One region of the Halomonas sp. Ps84H-12 genome, then DNA from elsewhere that is predicted to be linked to it. Evidence: riboswitches for the same ligand, from Rfam matches in the RefSeq annotation. Region 1 holds a riboswitch; the other holds the start of a gene.
What was found. A riboswitch is a leader RNA that binds a small molecule or an ion and turns the genes downstream of it on or off. The one in region 1 is predicted to bind thiamine pyrophosphate.
Positions count from the first base shown of each region.

Region 2: another riboswitch for thiamine pyrophosphate. It lies ahead of thiM (hydroxyethylthiazole kinase); the one in region 1 lies ahead of NH344_RS11055 (sodium:solute symporter).

Region 1 covers NZ_JAMXSJ010000020.1:50,712-60,346, reverse strand. The annotation lists gene NH344_RS11080 (proline racemase family protein) at 1-913, opposite strand, end outside; gene NH344_RS11075 (zinc-binding dehydrogenase) at 910-2,097, opposite strand; gene NH344_RS11070 (MFS transporter) at 2,338-3,516, shown strand; gene NH344_RS11065 (magnesium transporter CorA family protein) at 3,513-4,481, opposite strand; gene NH344_RS11060 (diguanylate cyclase) at 4,499-5,929, opposite strand; gene NH344_RS11055 (sodium:solute symporter) at 6,004-7,383, opposite strand; TPP riboswitch at 7,373-7,476, opposite strand; gene NH344_RS11050 (peroxidase-related enzyme) at 7,542-8,132, opposite strand; gene NH344_RS11045 (hypothetical protein) at 8,313-9,002, shown strand; gene NH344_RS11040 (CoA-acylating methylmalonate-semialdehyde dehydrogenase) at 9,046-9,635, opposite strand, start outside.
Region 2 covers NZ_JAMXSJ010000006.1:17,800-27,434, forward strand. The annotation lists gene NH344_RS04285 (metal ABC transporter permease) at 1-546, shown strand, start outside; gene NH344_RS04290 (zinc ABC transporter substrate-binding protein) at 591-1,664, shown strand; gene NH344_RS04295 (cupin domain-containing protein) at 1,797-2,489, shown strand; gene NH344_RS04300 (DUF6164 family protein) at 2,470-2,835, opposite strand; gene gloA (lactoylglutathione lyase) at 2,837-3,370, opposite strand; TPP riboswitch at 3,700-3,791, shown strand; gene thiM (hydroxyethylthiazole kinase) at 3,816-4,625, shown strand; gene thiE (thiamine phosphate synthase) at 4,615-5,229, shown strand; gene NH344_RS04320 (LysR family transcriptional regulator) at 5,226-6,146, shown strand; gene NH344_RS04325 (DoxX family protein) at 6,237-6,644, shown strand; gene NH344_RS04330 (class III extradiol ring-cleavage dioxygenase) at 6,701-7,441, shown strand; gene NH344_RS04335 (DMT family transporter) at 7,445-8,320, opposite strand; gene NH344_RS04340 (D-alanyl-D-alanine carboxypeptidase) at 8,429-9,635, opposite strand, start outside.

The DNA.
Region 1 (9,635 bases):
GATAAGCCCCTTCTTGATGCGTGCCGGTAAACGTGCCAATGAAGCCGGTTTCCCTAAGCGATACGGTTTCCAGCTTATCGCCGAGGCTCAACCGCCCCTCGTAATTCATTAGCGCTAGCCTTGCCGACGTGCCGGTGCCCGTGGTACTCCGGCAAATGACGCCGGGGTGCACGTAGGTGGTCGACCGCGAGCGGATATAACCTTCGGCGATCGGCTCTTCGGGCCCCATGAAGTGCAGAAAAGGCAGCGGACCCACGTCGCCTAGGGTGTAGTGGGAGAAACCGCGTTGCGCTTTGATGGCCTCCACGATCTTGTACGCACAAGCCGCCAGCGCCTGCTCTTCATCACGCACCAGCTTGAAGCCCAACGCCTCGGCATCGACCAAGGCGTAAAAACCGCCACTATAGGCGACCGAGTAGGTGACTTCCCCAATCCCTGGCACTTGAATGGTGTCGCGATAGGTATCGATATAGCTCGGCAGGCCTTCGCAGGTCACGGACTCCACCACGCCGTTGTGCACTCGGGCCTCGATTTGAACCAGCCCTGCCGGGGCCTCTAACTTGAAGCGTTGAATTCCCTCCTGCTTGGGCACGATGCCGGTTTCCAGAACGGCCGTGGCCGTGCACAGCGTGTTCGAGCCGGAATAGATCGGGTAGCCCATCACTTCCATGATGATGTATCCGGCCACGGCTTCCGGGTCGGTGGCAGGCACCAAGAGATCCACCGACATTTCGGGAATGCCGTAGGGCTCTTCTAACAACAAACGGCGCAACCCGTCGGCGTCGTCGCGCAGGTACTCCATCTGTTGACGCACCGTCGCACCGGGCAATGCATCGATGCCGCCCGTGACGATGCGGCTGACATCTCCCCCGGCATGGGTGTCCAACAATCGAATCGTATGCAGGTTTTTCACTCACCCGGCTCCTCGGCAGAGGTTATGGCAAATGGGGCACCGTGGGTGTCCCACTGGGCATCGGGAACGATGACGATTTTCCCCAGGTAGTTGCTGCCTCGGTTCACGAAGTAGCGCTCGGCCTGATGCAAGTCAGAGAGTTTGAACGCGCCATGCAGCACCGGTTTTAACTCACCGCTACGTATCCACGCTATCAACTGCTCTGCTTCTTCCCGAGTACCGTGGGACACGCCGACTATCTGCACCTGATAGAGATAGATGCGGGTCCACATGATCTCGCTGAGGTTACCGCCGCTGGCACCGGCAATGGAGAGCCGGGGGTAGGTGGTACGGCGCTGCATATCGCCGATCATGGTATCGATGAACAGATCGGTCATCTCGCCACCAACGAGATCCATGACGGCATCGATGGCCTGACCATCGGTGGCGGCCAGCACACGCTCGACGAAAGTGGGCAGGTCGCCTCGATCGATGACGGCTTCTGCCCCCAACACACGTAGCGCGTCGGCTTTATCGAGCTGGCTAACGGCGTAGGGAATCGCGCCGACGATACGGCATAGCTGGATCAACGCCGTGCCCACCCCGCCGCTGGCGCCGCTGACGAGGATACGCTCGCCCGCCTGAACGTTGGCCGCCGTCATCATGTGGTAGGCCGTTTGATACGAGCACATGCCCATGGCCGCAAGCTCGGCATCGTGTAGCTCAGGGTTGGGGACATGGTGAAACTGGTCGGCAGGCACTGCCACGTACTCGGCGTAGCCGCCGTCTGCGCCGTGTCCGTAGTAGTCCGGCGTCAGGTTAATGTCACGACGCTCGTCGGCATACAAATTGAAATCCAGCAGCCCGCGCTCCCCGATACGCCGGGGATCGCCCCCCTCGCCGACAGAAACGACCCGACCTGCCACGTCAGCGCCTTGAATACGCGGAAACGTCAGCGTCGGCGACCCACCCATGGCAAACGAGGTCACGTCCTCTTTGCCTTTGGTGGGGTATAAGCCTTCGCGCGCTTTGCGGTCGGTGTTGTTTTTCGCCGTCGCCGTGACTTGCACCAGCACCTGCCCAGGGCCGGGCGTTGGCGTGGGAACGTCCTGACGGTATTGCAGAGCGTCGACATCACCGTGACCGGTCAAGAGCATCGCCGACATCGTGGCCGGAATCGTTGCGCTGTTATCCGTGTGGGCCATGGGTGGTTCCTTGTTGAGTGCATATGTCGCGACGATAACAAACGCCGTGCGAGGTTCAAGGGGGCGAACGAAGGACAGCATGCCCTCGATCACGATGGATGAGTAGAGCACATAGTGCCCTTAAGCCACACTCCCCCAGTCAGCCGCCTGGCGGGTCGTCAACTTTTCGCCAATAGTGAGAGTAAGCAAAACCCGTCAAGCTACGGGTCGACCGTGCTTCTGCCCCTGCCAAGGATCGGTATGCTTCACTTCACCTCGACGTACCATCGCCGTCTCACCTGGACCTACTTTGGCCTGTTCATTGCCATTGGGATGACCGGCGGACTGCTTGGCCCAGCACTGCCCCATTTGGCCGAGGCCAGCGGTGCCTCCATGAGCCAAATCGCCGTGCTGTTCACTGCACGTGCCGTTGGCAACATGAGCGGCGCCATGGTCACCGGGCTGCTCATGGATCGCTTCAACGGCCACCGCGTGTTGGTGATGATGGGCGTGCTGGCGGTAGCCGGACTGGCGCTGGCCCCGCTTAGCCCGCTTCTGCTGCTGTTGACGCTGCTGTTCATGCTGCTGGGATTTGCGGAGGTATCGCTCAACGCGGGCGGGAACACGCTGCTTTTGTGGCTGCACCGAGACGCAGCGGGCCCCAATGTAAGCGCGCTGCACTTCTGCTTCAGTTTCGGCAACATGCTCACGCCGCTGATCATGATTGCTGCGCTATCCCTCACCGGACAGTTTCACCTCACGTTTTGGATCGTCGCGGCCAGCGTGGCTGCCATGCTGTGGCCGCTGTCGCGCTTCGTCAGCCCGTCCATGCCCACCGTTGACCCTAATCCCACGTCCTTGGCTACGCTCAAACACCGCGACCCGCTCTTGCTGGGGCTATTCATGCTACTGTTTTCTCTTTATGTGGGCATCGAAATTACGTTCGCCGGCTGGGTCACCGCATACGGTACGCTCTCTGGATTAACCACCGAGCACGCGGCGTTGCTGGCAACGCTGTTCTGGCTGGCGCTCTCGGCGGGACGCCTGCTCGCCATCCCGCTACTACGCGTTTGCTCACCTTGGCAGGTGCTCGCTGGCTGCCTAGCGCTGGGGCTGAGCGCAGCGGCAGGTCTGCACCTCAACGCGCTGCCGCCAAGCGCTGGCGCGCTGCTGTTTGGCCTCTCCGCCTCGGCGTTTTTCCCTACGCTGTTTGCACTGTGCAACCAGTCGATCGTCATGCGCGGGCGCACCACCGGCGCCATCTTTACCGCCGCGGGCAGCGGGGCGCTGGTCATTCCGTCACTGACCGGCCCGCTGCTGGATCTGGCGGGTGCGGGGGCGTTTCCTATATTGTTGGCCACGCTTTGGCTACTGATTGCGCTGGGGCTCTTACTGTTGGCCAGTCGTCTGCGGCAATTGGCGGTTCGACAAGGGGGTTAAAACCAGCGTTTCCGTTTGAACAGCCAAATGAGCACCCCACCAATCCCTAGCATGGCCCCCCAAACGAAAAAGTAGCCGTACTGATAGCTCAGTTCTGGCATGTACTCGAAGTTCATGCCGTAAATACCGGCGATAAAGGTTAGCGGGACGAAAATAGCGGTAATCACCGTCAACACCCGCATGGTGATGTTCAACTGGTGTGATGAAATGGAGATATAGCCGTCGACGAGATCGCCACAAATGTCGTAGTACATTTGCGTTAGGGTGTAGAGTCGCTCGAAACGTTCTTCGACATCGGTTATGGCATGCAGCGTTTCGCTTTCGCCTCGCGGCAAGTGCGCGTAGTCGTACGCCGTCAGCTCTTGGGTGATGCCTTTGTGATAGCTGAAGATCCGGCGCATTTTGACCAGACGCGAGCGATACGTGGTGATTTTACGCATCAACACGTCGTTACCATTGTCTAGCAGCTCGTCCTCGAGATCACTGAGCTCCGTTTCGAATTCCAGCAAGCTATCGATATAAAAGCCCGCCGAGGTGTACATCACTCTCAGTGCCACCTGCTCGGGTGACTGGGCCAATAGCGTTTTGCCGTGCTCATTGAGTAAGCGTTCGATACTCATCGCCTCGCCGGGGTGCAAGGTCACCAAAAAGCGTTCGCCGACGAAGAAACAGATCTGCTGAGGTACGAAGTTTAGCTGGGCATCGAACGAGGAAATGCCGCGATAGATGATCAGCGTGTGATTGTCGAACTCTTCGATTTTCGGCGGATGGCGCTCTTTGTGGGCGTCTTGTATGGCCATCGGGTGACACTCGAAGCGCTCCAGTATCTCACGCTCCTGCGCTTCGCTCTCTCCTTTCATGTCGACCCACAAGTGTGCTGTGGGCATGCGCATCCACTCGTCCATCAGGCGAATGTCGCCCTCGCGCACGTCGCCCTCTGGGGTGGTCAATAGACAACGAATCATACTCGTCCTTGGGTTCGTTAATGGGGGGCAGACGTATCCGCCGGACGTGCCAGCGCGATACGCGCTTTGCCTGCGCGTTTGGCGTTGTACATGGCCTCATCGGCGCGCTTCAATAACTCCTGAGGTGTCTCCGCCGCGTCGTGGACGAACAGCGCCACACCAATGCTGGTACTTACTTGCAGGGTCACGCCACCTGCGCTGAGCGGCTCCTCGATCACCTCGATCAGCTTATGGGCCAGCGGCTCCGGTGCGTCGCTGGTCACCCCCTCGAGCAGCACGACGAACTCATCTCCCGCCCATCGGGCAACGAAATCCGTCTCGCGGACGGTTCGCTGGAGACGGCTCGCGATGTCGCGCAGCAGCTCGTCCCCCATGGCATGGCCGTGCTGATCGTTAATGCGTTTGAACCCATCGAGGTCTAGAAACAGCACGGCCAGCGGTGCGAGCGTACGGCGTACCCGTGCCATTGCCTCCGGCAGACGCTCGTCTAGGGCGCGGCGGTTGGGCAAACGGGTGAGCACGTCTTCTCGGGCCTGCTGGTCGCGTAGGCGCTCTAGCTGCTGGCGTTCGGTAATGTCGTGAATGAACAAGCTGCGGCGTGGGCGGCCATTCACCTCGAAACGCTTCAGTCGCACCTCGACCGGCAAGCGAACGCCATCGCGCCGTAGGGCTTCTCCGGTCACTGGCATGGCGACATCGTCACTGGTGATTCCGTCGGGAAACATGAGCGATGTAATCGGTCGAGTGAGGGCTTCTTTGCGACTCCAGCCGAACATGGTCTCGGCTGCATGGTTCCAATCCAGCACGCGCCCCTGCTCATCGACGCTCAAATAGGCATCATATGCCGACTCGATCACCAGATTGAGTTCGCGGGTTCGCTGCTCGATACGCTGCTCGAGGCTTTGATGCAGCGCCGTGAGCGCCTGCTGATTGGCGGCACGAATCTTCTGCTCGTTGATGAGCCGTTCGCGCAGGTGGATTTCGCCAATCACGATATCGGCCAAATCTTGCATCGCAGCCTTTTCTTGGTCACTTAAGCTGCGTGGCTGGCTGTCCATGGCGCATAGCGATCCGAGGACCAGCCCTTGTGAACTACGCAGCGGTATCCCGGCATAAAAACGGATGCCGCCAGGTGTCATCACGTAGGGATTGGTCGCGAAGCGTGCGTCTTGCTGAGCGTCTTCGACCACTAGCGGCTCATCTTCGAGTACCGTGTAAGCACAAAACGCGACGTCCCTAGGTGTTTCCGATACCGCCATGCCCACTTGAGACTTGAACCACTGACGATCGGTGTCGATCAGACTGATGGTAGATTTAGGAACGCCGAGCAGCACGGTGACCAATCGCGTGATCCGATCGAAAACGGGCTCGTTTGGCGTATCCAGGAGGGCCAGTTCGTTAAGCGCAGCCAAACGGGCAGTTTCGTTGGGGGGTAACAGGTGGCTCATGGCGATCACACCTAAATGGTCATCAAACCCTTAACAGCATAACGCGAAACGAAATGTCCTGCTTAACGCCTTGATTAACGGACTTCGACACGTTGACGGCTCACCAGAGCCAACGCCACGCTGACCGTTGTTGAGAGTAGCAGCGCCCCTACGAACGGGCCTAACGTCGGTACGCTGCCGGGGAACGTGGCGGCCATTACCCCTGCGCTGACGCTGCCCTGACCGATCCAGCCAGGCAGCACGGCCCCTACAAGCCCCGCCAACCCGCCGCTTATTGCTGCCATCGGTGTCATACGCTGCCACAAACCCAGCAGCACCGGCACCACTATCGCTGCACACAGCAGATCGGCAATTAAAAATAGCCGCAGCACGGAGAGCCCTTGCAAGGCAATCACGATCACGGGCAGCATGATCGCCACGGTGAGCCAGCGCGCCTTGTTGAGGGCCTCGGGCCGGTGACCATTGGCCCACAGCGACGCAATGCCGTTTTGTAAGGTGTCGACGCTCGAGGTGACCAGCGTGACGGCCAGTACCAATGAAGGCAGCGTGATCCATACCGGGGCATCACTAAGCAGCGCAAAAAACGGCATGGGCGGCTCGCCGAGACTGACCCCGCTCATCGCTGCCATGATACCTACGCCACCGATCACCATGACGACCAGTACGGTCAAGCCGCCACCCAACCAGGCACCGCGCCCCAGGCTCGCGTCGTCTTGGGCCGCCCATACCCGCTGCCAATAGCCTTGGTGAAACAAGTTGGCCGCGGTCACGGCGATCACCAGCGTCAACGCCACGCTGAGCGAGCTGCCGATGGGGAGCGACGGGAGTTGCGCGTCATTCGGCATACTGGGCAGTCGCCAGAGCGTCACGCTGGCGACGGCGAGCAGCAGCGCCAAAAGCAGCCACGCTTGCCAGCGGTCGGTGGCCAAGCTTGCCCGCAGCCCGCCCATGACGGTGTACACCAGCGTGGTGAGCGCCACCCCGATGATCACCACGGCGGGAGGCACGTCGGAGAGCAGCGCGGTAATCGCCCCGATGGCGGTGAGTTCAGCAGCCAGGAAGCAGCCCATGTAAGCCACGGAAACGAGCGCCACGAAATGGCGTACCCCCTTGCCATAGCAGGCGTCGGCAAACTCGGCAATGCTGCGTCCCTCGGGCAGTGCTTGGCGTATCTTAGGCCCGTAGAGACCCAAAACGATGAACGGCAGCGCCGAGCCAAGGGCATAGCCCAGTAGCGCCACGGGCCCTACGAATGCGCCGATTTCAGGGGGTGCAAAGAGTATCCAAGCCCCCATACCGGACGCCAAAAAGGAGAGCCCCAGGGTGGCCGACGTTTGCGAATTACGGGCGGAGACATAATCATCCAGCGAGCCGCCACTGAAACGTGCCCGAAGACCCAGAAAAGCAAAGCAGCATAACGCTGCGCCTAACACGAAAGACGTTAGGTAAGGCATGTCGCGCTTCCTCCGCCGGTACGAACCGGATCAGGTTCCAGGGTCTGCGTTGCGCGCATTCTCAGCCCCATTGGGGCTCCCCTGGCGACAGTGAGTGGAGGCAGTATCCTCAATCAAAGTGGTGCGTTAGTAAAGCCTTGCCCATGGGGCCGGGCTGCTTATTCCACTTTCTTGGGGACACGCCCCATCAGGTAAAACTCGGCGTTGGGCGGTGTTCCTGCTAGTGTCACCAAGCGGTTGGACATGCCAAAAAACGCGGCAATGGCACCGATGTCCCAGCAATCATCCAGCGTGAACCCCACTGCCTCTAAACGCGCCTGCCATTCGTCTGAAAACTCGCCCAGATCGATGGCACTGTGCAGTGCAAAGTCGAGCATTAACCGATGACGCTCGCTCAATCCCGCCACACGATGGTTGATAGCGATATTATCGGCCAGTAACGGATCTTTACTGTAGATACGCACCAGCGCGCCATGGGCGACGACACAGTACAAGCAGCGATTGCGGGCACTGGTCGCAACGACAATCATCTCTTTCTCTGCTTTGGTCAGCGTCTCCGATGGTCGCTCCATCAACGCATCGTGATACGCAAAAAAAGCGCGAAACTCGTCGGGTCGGTGAGCCAACATCAAAAATACGTTGGGCACGAAGCCCGCTTTCTCCTGCACGGCCAACATGGCTTCCCGAATATCATTGGGAACATTATCCAGAGTGTCAGGAAGTTTGAACCGACTGATCGATGCAGCCATAAAGGCTCCTTTTTTATTTTGAAGTAGAGTCCCACTACCAACTCACTTTTATCCGTAACAAATTGCTAACTAAAGACTCTTTTCATATGGTTTTACGCTCGCCATACTTTTAGTGATCTAATGTCATAAAAGCCGTACGCTATTCGGCTAGCCAAGCGGCGTACTTACAGGGAAACCACCATGTCATACTCCGAAGCAAAAGAGCACACGCCAGGGCGTTTGCATGAACTGTTCGCAGACCCGTACCGTGCGTTCGAGAACGATACGGATGAGCGTCAGTTGCATATCCGTGTCATGCTTCACACCCTGCTGGCCCGGCCTATGCAGCGCGGCCTGGTCACGCTTCGTGTGATTCACGGCTGGGAGAACGGTGGTTTCGAACCTGCCGACCTACAGCATGCCGATTTTACGCTGCACAACCTGCAAGATTTCGAGGCGGCGGCCACCTCCTTTCACGCGGCGGCGGAACGAAATGCCCCCCTACCCGCAGATCAAACCGCTATTCTCGCGGCTCCCCTGGCCGATGCCATTGCCGATGCTGAAGCAGAAGGCAACGCGCTTACCGACGATATTCGTGCCACACCGGCTCGCTGGCCCGCGTTCGAGGGTGGGCTTGCCCTCTACACTCTGTTCAAAATGTACCATCGCCTCGTATATGGCGAGGACGATACCTACCGTTGCTCACAATGTGAGACCCCCCACGGCCTTCGTGAAATTCATGAATTTCACCTCGAAGAGGGAGAATTCGCGCTGCTGGCGCCCGTTCGCGATGAGCAGGAGGCGCCCTACCTGCTCGTACTACACGAGAGCCAGCTTGGCCCCATAGGCCAACTGCTCTCGGAGAGCTTACCGCTGTTTCAGGACGTGTGAAGGTCGCCTCCTCTACCGAGGAGGCGCAGCGCGTTGCCGCTCGCTATAGCGAGATCGTGCTATTGATACCGCTAGAGACGTTTTCGGGCTCGAACCAGCGGGCAGTGACCGTTTTAGTCTGCGTCCAGAACGCAATCGCCTGTTTACCGTTAGGCCCTAGGTCGCCCAGCTTCGACGCCCGAGAACCAGTAAAGCTAAAGTAGGCGACCGGCACTGGAATAGGCACGTTGATGCCAATTTGGCCGACGTCGATGTCGGTCTCGAAGCGTCGCGCGACCCAGCCCGAGTTCGTAAAGATCGAGGTGCCGTTGCCATTCGGATTGGCGTTAACGAAAGCGATGGCGTCGTCCAGCGTTTCGACGTTGACGACACACAGCACCGGCCCAAAAATTTCCTCGCGATAGATCGTCATCTCTGCCGTTACATCGGAAAACAGAGTCGGCCCGACGAAATTACCGTCTGGGTAGCCGTCGACCGTGTAGCCGCGCCCATCAACCAGCAGCGTAGCCCCCTCCTTTTCACCTGCCGTAATCAAACGCTCGACCCGCTCCTTGGCTTGCGGAGAGACCAGTGGCCCCAGATCGGCCTCGCGCTGGGTGCCGGGTCCTACGATCATACCGCGCGCGCCGGCTT
Region 2 (9,635 bases), on a different contig from region 1:
ATGTTGATTTCCATGGGCGGCAGCAGCGTGGATTTAACCCACGTGCTGTTCGGCTCTATTTTGGCGATTAACTCCACGGCGCTGCTGCTGATTGCCTCGATCAGCACGCTGATTGTGATCACTCTGGCGATTATCTTCCGCGCCCTGGTTGTGGAGTGTTTAGACCCGCTGTTTTTACGCGGCCAAAGTAGTCGTGGCGGTTGGGTACATAGCGTCTTTTTAGGGCTACTGGTACTGAACTTAACGGCGGGCTTCCAAACCCTGGGCACGCTGATGGCCGTTGGCTTAATGATGCTACCCGCTACGGCAGCACGGTTTTGGAGCAAGCGGTTAGAAGGCTTGATTGGGATTGCCGTGGTGTTGGCGATGCTGGCCAGCACCGGCGGGCTACTGCTGTCGTTCCATTTAGACACGCCCTCAGGCCCGAGCATTATTTTGCTGGCCGGGGTGGCGTATTTACTCTCGGCGCTGTTTGGCCGTTACCACAGTTTGGCCGCTAAGTTGCGGCGCAAAACCACGCCCTTGGCGCTGGAGCAGTCGCACTAGCGGGTTGATGTTCATACGGTTATTTCTTAAATCAGGAGCATGTTATGTCGCTTTTCTCTTCATCGCGTTGGCTAGTGGGCGTTTCGGCCATATTGGCACTGCCTGCCGCCATGGCGAACGAGCGGGTGCAGGTTGTCACCAGCTTTTCTATCTTGGCGGATATGGTGGAAAACGTCGGTGGAGAGCATGTGACGGTCAGCTCGTTGGTGGGCCCTGATGGCGATGCCCACGTTTTCTCCCCTAGCCCTGGCGATGCCCGTGCGCTAGCCGGGGCCGATTTAGTGGTCTTCAACGGCCTGCTGTTTGAGGGCTGGATGGAGCGCCTGATTGACTCCAGCGACTACAGCGGCCCAATGGTCACCGCCACCGACGGCATTGTTCCGCGGGCGTTTGCGGCCCATAGCCATGATGACCACGGGCACGAAGCGCATGAGCATCATGATCATGGCGATCACGACCATCACGGGCATGGCGAAGAAGAGCACGCCCATAATGACCATAGCGACCACGATCATGGCGATAACGACCCTCACGCTTGGCAGGACCTGCAGCAGGCCAAGGTCTACGTCACCAATATTCGTGATGGATTGATCGAGGCGGATAGCGCCAATGCGCAGAGCTACCAAGCCAACGCCGAGCGCTACTTGGCGGAGCTGGATAGCGTTGATGCCGAGATTCGTGAGCTGCTCAGCGAGATTCCTGCATCGGCCAGTGTGATCACCGGGCACGACTCGTTTGGCTACTTCTCTAGCGCCTATGGCGTTAATTTTCTCTCACCGGTCGGGCTCTCTACCGAAGCCGACCCCAGCGGCGCCAGCATGGCGGCTTTGGTGGATGTGATTGAGCAGGAGAACGTGCAAGCGCTGTTCCACGAGAACATGACCAACCAGTCCATTATCGTGCAACTGGCCGAAGAAACCGGCCTGCCCATCGCAGGCACGCTTTACGCGGATGCGCTGGCCAGTGAAGGCGATGCCAGTACGTACCTGGGCATGATGCGCCACAATGCGCAGGTGCTGCACGACGCTCTTGCAGAGCCGGGCCATGATGATCATGGTTATGACGACCACGACCACGACCACGACCACGACCACGACGATCATGGTCATAGCCACTGATTCATACCGTGAAGACAAAAATACCGCCAACCCGGCGGTATTTTTTTGCATTGCATTTTGCGCGGTGGATGGGGAGACTTGCATCACCGACTTTCGTTAACGCTGTTTAAACCGCTGCAAAGAGCCAATGCCATGCGCCTAAACGCCGATTTTAGCCACTTTGCCTGTGTCACGCCGGAGCAGTACCACTGGGTGGCCTCCCCCAGTGCGGGCGTAGAACGAATGATGCTGGATCGCATCGGCGATGAAGTGGCCCGAGCCACTAGCCTGGTACGCTATGCGCCTAATAGCCAGTTCAGCCACCACACCCACGACGGCGGCGAGGAAATTCTCGTGTTAGAGGGCGTGTTTGCGGATGAGCATGGCCGCTACTCCGCTGGCAGCTACCTGCGTAACCCGATTGGCACTGGCCATACGCCGCAGATTGGCGAAGAGGGCGCGCTGATACTGGTTAAGTTGCATCAGTTTGATGAGAACGACCTGCTCCAACTGGCGATTCCTGCCCACCGCTTGCCCTGGCAGCCTGACCGTCGGCCGGGCATTACCTACAAAATGCTGCACACCTTTGGCGATGAGCGGGTCAGCCTGGAGCGTTGGGAGAGCGATACCACCATCGACTACCCTGCCCTGCCCGGAGGCTTAGAGCTATTGGTGCTGGAAGGCTCGCTGTGCGACGCGGGCAGCGAGTACCCGAAAGGCAGTTGGTGCCGCTACCCACCGGGTGCGGCCCCGCAGCTTCGTGCAGGCCAACACGGTGTAATGATGTACGCTAAGCGCGGGCACCTATCTAACGCCCTTTCCCAGGCTAGCGCGCCAGGCCAATAAATGGCAGCAGAGTGAGCAGCGCAATCAGAACCACAGCCACCATTACCAGCGTTACCTGAAACGGGTGCTCCGCTAAGCGCCGCCAGAGTGTTGGCGCTTCATTGCGGGCCAGCGCCTCTTTATGGGCTTGGCGTGCGTTAGCTTGGCGTTCGGCCTGATACTCGGTCAATGCGGCCTCTGCGTCGTCACGCTGGGCAGGGTTGCGCAGCCAAATGGCATCGACCCCCAGGCGGAAAAAGCCCGCCTGGGTTTCGTACACATCAAAGCCATGCTCATCCAGCAGTTGGCGGACTTCCATGGCCTCTTCATCGGTTACATGGCGCAACCGAAACAGCAAATGGGCCACCTTAGTCGCCCATGGCTGCCATGCGGTCGGCTTGAATCACTTCAATCCAGTAGCCATCCGGATCTTTCACGAAGATAACGTCTTTCATCTTGCCCTGGTCGGCACGCTTCACGAAGGTGACATCGTGCTCATCAAACCACGCCTGGGCGGCTTCTAAATCCGGCACGTTGAAGCAGATATGGCCAAAGCCCTGGGGCTCAGCGTTGCCATCGTGGTAGGCAAAATCCTGCTGGGTTTCGGTGCCCCAGTTGTGGGTCAGTTCCAGCAGGCCCTTCTGGCTGAAAGTCCAGGCGGTGCGAGCGTTCTGGTCCTCCGGCACCTGGTCGTCGGCTTCCACGTTGGCCAGAAAATAGAGCGAGAACTGCATTTCTTCGAAATCCAGCCGCCGCAGCACCTGCATACCGAACACTTTGGAGTAGAACGCCAGGGCGCGTTCCGGGTCTTTTACCCGCAGCATGGTGTGGTTTAAGCGAAAACCCTGAGTTTGCGGGGCAACGGGGGCAACGCCTGGGTACTGTTCACCTTGAAACGACATATAACTCTCCTATTGCGGGTTGGGGCATTATGAAAAGTATGCTGATATAACGCAAATTCTTTGACGAACATATTACCTTGTACAAGGCTTAGGCTGCTAACAGCGTCAAGCTGTCTACCGCTATTTGCGTATTGATCATTTTGCTTACTTCCCCCTGTTATGAGGGCGCAGGTTGTATATTTCCAGCCCTCGCCCAAGGAGCCTTTATGTTCCGCGATCGAAACGTACTAGGTGAGCCGTTAACACCCTGCTGCCACTCTCCTAATCGTTGCTGAAAAGTAGCGGCTGCACTGGGGCTTTACAGCCTCGCCCAAGGCTAGGATAGTACCCACCAACGACAGGGGCGCCGCCCAGCGGCTGAGAAGCACCCTTCGAACCTGAACCGGATAACGCCGGCGTAGGGAGTCGTGGTGCTCACCACCACCTCCTTCGCCGGGAGGAAACCATGACCTACCCCCCACTTGGCGACATGCTCGCCGCTCTACGCGAGTCTACGCCGCTCGTGCACTGCATGACTAACTATGTTGCGATGAACAGCACGGCTAACCTGCTGCTGGCTACGGGCACCTCGCCTGCCATGCTGCATGCCCCTGAAGAGGTGGCTGAATTCACCGCAATAGCGGGCGCACTCTCCATTAACATTGGCACGCTCTCTACCCCTTGGGCAGAGTCGATGCAGCTTGCCGCTCGCACGGCTAAAGAAACAGGCACCCCATGGGTGTTAGACCCCGTAGCGGTCGGGGCCACCGCCTTTCGTCAGCAGGTCTGCACCGCGCTGCTTGCCCATCGGCCTAACGTCATTCGCGCCAACGCATCGGAAGTCATGGCGCTCACTGGCTTAGCCAGCCAAGGTCGCGGCGTCGATGCCACCACCACAACGGAGGATGCCGCCCAAGCGGCGATCAAGCTGGCACAGCAGCAGTGCTGCATTGTTGCCATGACCGGCGAAACCGATTTTATTACCAATGGCACCCACCACTACCGTTTAACGGGCGGCCACACGCTAATGCCGCGCGTAACCACCCTGGGCTGCGGGTTAAGCGCTTTGGTAGCGGGTTTTTTGGCCGCCAACCAGGCCCATCCACTTTCGGCAACGCTGGCTGCGCTGGCGTGCTTCAGCATTGCCGGAAGCCGTGCGGGGCAGCAGGCCAGTGGGCCGGGCAGTTTTCAGGTCGCGCTACTGGATGCGCTGTATGCCCTTACCCCTGACGATCTCTCTTCTCTTAGCCAGCTGGAGACGCTCCATGCCGTTTGATCTTTCGCTCTATTTAGTCACCGATGCTGCGTTATGCGCCGAAACGGGGCTTGAAGCGACCATGGAAGCCGCCGTGAAGGGGGGCGTGACCATGGTGCAGCTGCGCGATAAGCATGCCAGCGATGAGTCCATGATTGCCCAGGCAACACGGCTGAAAGCACTGCTGGAAGGTAGCGGTGTGCCCTTGATTATTAATGACCGGCTAAGTGTGGCCGTCGCCAGCGGCGCCGACGGCCTGCATGTAGGCCAGAGCGATACCGCGGTTCAAGAGGCGCGGGAGGCGCTGGGGCCGCAGGCCATTCTAGGACTGTCGATCAACACCCTCACGCAGCTTCGTGACGCGCCCATCGCGCTGTTGGACTACGTCGGGTTAGGCCCCATTTTCGCCACTGCCAGCAAGCAAGATCATGCTCGGCCCATCGGCTTCGAGGGCTTGGCCGAGCTGGTGCGCGCCTGCCCGTTGCCCAGCGTGGCGATTGGCGGCTTAAAGGCGCAGCACGCCGCCCAAGTGAGTGCCGCCGGTGCCCAAGGGATGGCGGTGATTTCTGCGATCTGCGGCCAGCCCGACCCTTACCGGGCGGCGCTGGCGTTTCGCGCCTCATGAGTCGGCTCGACCAACTGACCGCCTTCGTCAAAGTGGCGGAGCTTGGCAGCTATACCCGCGCTGCCGAGGCACTGGATCTTTCACGTACGCGGGTGTCGCGGCAGGTCATGGCGCTAGAGGAGACGCTGGGCGCTCGCTTGATTCAGCGCACGACGCGGCGGCTGCATCTTACCGATGCGGGAGAGCGCTATTTAACCCATGCCCAGGCTATTTTGCTGGCGTTGGAGGAGGCCGCTGCCGATGTCGGCAGTGGCACTCACACTGTGAGTGGGCGGCTGCGCATCAATGGTCCCATGAGTTTCGGCACGCGCTATCTCGCGCCTCAGGTAGCGCAGTTCATGCAGGCACACCCCGCACTCGACGTACGCCTCGATCTCAACGACCGCCGCGTAGACTTGTTGGAGGAGGGCTATGATGTCGCCATCCGCATCGGTAGCCTGCCCGACTCCAGCCTGATCGCCAGACGGCTAGCCCGCTGCCAGCTCGTGCTGTGCGCGTCACCCGGCTATTTAGCGCAGCACGGCACGCCTTTGCGCATCGAAGACCTTACCCAGCACCACTGCCTACGCTATCGCAGCGGGCAGAACAGCGGCGACTGGCGCTTCGGCCAGCAGTACGTTAGCGTCACGGGGCCGCTGGAGAGCAATAATGGGGATATGTTGACCCATGCCGCAGAAGCGGGATTAGGCATCGCCCAACAACCCAGCTTTCTGATTCATGAGAGCATCCAGCGGGGGCACTTGGTGCCGCTTCTATTAGACCTACCGCCGACCTACCTAGACATACACGCCCTCTACCCCGCACGGCGTTTTCTACCCGCCAAGGTAGCGCACTTCATCGACCAATTGGCCGATGCCTGGGGCGACCCACCCATATGGGAACAGGGGCTTGGATTATCGCGTATATCGCAACAGTAAAGTGCTCATCGGTTAGATTATCTTCTCCACTCGCTGGCCTACAGTAGCATCATCGCATCCATGGTGATGCTCAAAACGCGAGAGAGTGCTATGACGACGTTAACTACCCCGACGACAATCCTTCATGCGACCGCCCTACTGCGCGTTAGCCTAGGTGTGATGGCCCTGGCTCACGGCCTGATGAAAGTGTTCGTGTTTACGCTTCCTGGCACGGTGGGCTACTTCGAATCGCTTGGCCTGCCCGGTTTCATGGCTTACTTGACCATTGCCGCCGAAGTCGGCGGAGGCTTGGCCCTGGTGCTGGGCCTATACACCCGCTGGGTGAGTCTGGCGCTAGTACCGGTGCTGCTCGGCGCAGCCTGGGTACACCTCGGTAACGGCTGGGTCTTCTCCAATCCCGGCGGCGGCTGGGAGTTCCCAGTGTTCTGGGCCGTGGCCCTCCTGGTGCAAGCCGGCCTGGGCAGCGGTAGCTTCGTCATCAGCCGCCGACTGGCATAATCCAATGGCCTGCCGAGAATCACACGTTGGCAGGCCCACTGACTGGAGTGTATCCTATGTTACCGAGTCTCTTCATTTCCCATGGCTCTCCCATGCTGGCGCTCACCCCCACCCCCGCCCATCACTTTTTACGGGAGTTGGGCCAAACCCTACGCCCCAAGGCCGTGGTGGTCGTTTCCGCGCACTGGGAAACCCCACACTTGCAGGTCAGCAGCAGCGTAAAGCCTGTCACCATCCACGATTTTGGCGGCTTTCCTGATGCGCTATTTGCGGTTCAGTACCCTGCCCCTGGTAACCCTGAGCTGGCCCAACGGCTGGCCAAGCAGCTCGGCGCCACGCCCGTGGAGCGCGGGCTGGACCACGGTGCCTGGGTGCCACTCTCACTGATGTACCCTGACGCTGACGTGCCGGTAGTGTCGCTTTCGCTTCCCAGCCGTTGGAGTAATACCGAGTTGATAGCCCTGGGCGAGCAGCTGGCAATGCTGCGCCAGGAGGATATTTTAGTGGTTGGCTCGGGGAGCTTGACCCATAACCTCTATGAGCTTCAGCCACAGGGTAGCCAGATACCGGCCTGGGTAGGCAGCTTTGCCGAGTGGGTTAATGCACGGCTGCGCGAGGGCGATCGTGACGCGCTGGCCAACTGGCAAACCGCCCCAGACGCCAAGCGCAATCATCCCACGCCAGAGCACTTCCAGCCGCTGCTGGTGGCTATGGGAGCAGGCGGCAGCGCCGCCACCCAGCTACACCACAGTGTTGAGCACGGCGTGCTGGCAATGGATGTCTATCAGTTTGCCTAGCGCTTACGCTGTGGGGCGACGTTTCAGGGTGGTGCGACGATCGTGATAGGCAATGGCCAGACCGCTGCACATGATCAGCGCGCTGCCTACCCAGACCCAGACGTCCGGCAGTTCTCCCCAGAACCACCACCCCAGCAGCACGGCCCACAGCATGGCGGTGTAATCGAAGGGCGCCGCAATGGCGGCGGGCGCATGGCGAAAGGCCAGGGTGATGAACGCCGTGGCCCCCACCCCCAGCACCCCGGAGGCGGCAAAGCCCAGCCAGTGCCAGGGATGGGGCGTTTGCCATACCCAGGGCAGGCTGAGGCCCGTCAGTACCAGCGGCACGGCCGTCATGTAGAACACCATGGCCCACAGGTGCTCGTTGGCGCCATAGCGCCGCGCCGTGACCATCATCAGGGCATAAAATACCGCTGCGGCCAGCATAATCATGGCGCCTAGTTGAAACGCATCTCCGCCCGGGCGAACTACAATCAGCACACCCACAAAGCCTACCAGTGATGCTACAAGCACTGGCGGATCAATACGCTCACCTAAAAGCGGCACGGATAGCAGCGTGACAAATAGCGGTGCGACAAACGCAATGGCGGTGGCTTCTGCCAGCGGCAACAGGGTTAGCCCCCACACAAAGCACACCATGGTGGCGGTGTAGATCAACCCACGCAGCAGGTGAACGCCTGGCCGCTTGGTGCGCAGCTTACGTAGCCCGCCGCCAAAATAAGCCAACAGAGCAATGAGCGGTAACGATACCAGCGTGCGGAAAAAAATAATTTGTATCGGGGAGTGCACCGCCCCTAACCACTTTGATACTGCGTCCCCTAGTGCTAAAAACAGCACGCCTAAGCACATGCAAAGTATGCCTTTTAAGGATGGCGTCATAAACATGCTCCTTGTGTTGCTATTGTTATGGTCCTACTCGGATATCATCGACATACAATAAAAAGCCCCGCCAACGTACATTAGCGGGGCGGTGAACCACTGCGGTGGTTAAAGGCTTGCGTTGACCACCATACAATCCATGCCCTGCGCCTGAAGCGTTTGGCAAGCTTGCCGCGCCTGGGATTCGTTCAGCGAGACGACACGGGCGCGAAATACTGTCGTGGGCCCCTGAAGCGGATCGATGGCAACGCGGCCTCCCACGCTCGTTGGCAGCTGCTGCGCGGCTTGGCGAGCCAATTGTTCAGCTTGGGCCGCCTGGCTAAAGGCACCTACTTGAATGCCCCAGCCAGCAGAGGCCATTTGCGCAGTGGGAGGTGCCGTCGCCAGCACGCGCTCCCGCTCAATAAAGGCTTGCAGTGGATCTTGCGAGGCAGCTTCTGGTGCCTCCTCACGTGCGGCCTCCGCTTGGAGAAGCTGGGCCTCAACGGTTTGTGCCGGCGTACTGTTAGACATGGGCCGTGTGGGTGATAGCGACGTGGCGGAGATATTAGCCATCATCGGTTGTGAGCGAGGCTGAGTAAGCGGTTGGGCTGGTCCTGCAAACCCCATAAACTCACTTGAGAAACTGGTATCAGCAAGCCATGAGCGTTGATCTCTTAGCGACGCACGCATAAAGCTGCGGTCTAGCAGATCTGCCATATGGGTATCACGGGAAGAGGAACTGAATCCACCCATCACTACGGCTACCATACGGCGGCCATCATGGACAGCAGTGGTGGCCACGTTAAAGCCTGAGGCGCGAATGAAACCAGTTTTTAAGCCATCGGCCCCTGGGTAGTCACGCACCAATCGGTTGTGGCTGGTATGGCGAGTACCGCGGTAGGTGAACTCCTGCAAACCGAAATAGTGGTAATACTGGGGAAAGTCCTGCATCACCCGCACCGAGAGCGTCAACATATCTCGCGCGGTGGTGATTTGCAGATCATCCGGTAAGCCCGAAGCGTTGCGGAAGGTAGTGGCATTCATGCCCAACTCACGCGCCTTCGCCGTCATCAGGTTCGCAAAGCGTTGCTCGCTGCCTCCTAGTGCCTCTGCCACCACGACCGCCACATCGTTGGCAGAACGCACGGCTAGCGCACGAATCGCCGTATCCACAGGAATGGAGCTACCGGCCGACAGCCATAGTTTGGTCGCCGGCATGGCAGCCGCCTGAGCAGAAACGGGCAACGGCTGATCGAGGCTTAGCCTTCCCTCCTCCAGCGCTTCGAATGTTAGGTAGAGCGTCATCATTTTCGTGAGCGACGCAGGATAGCGT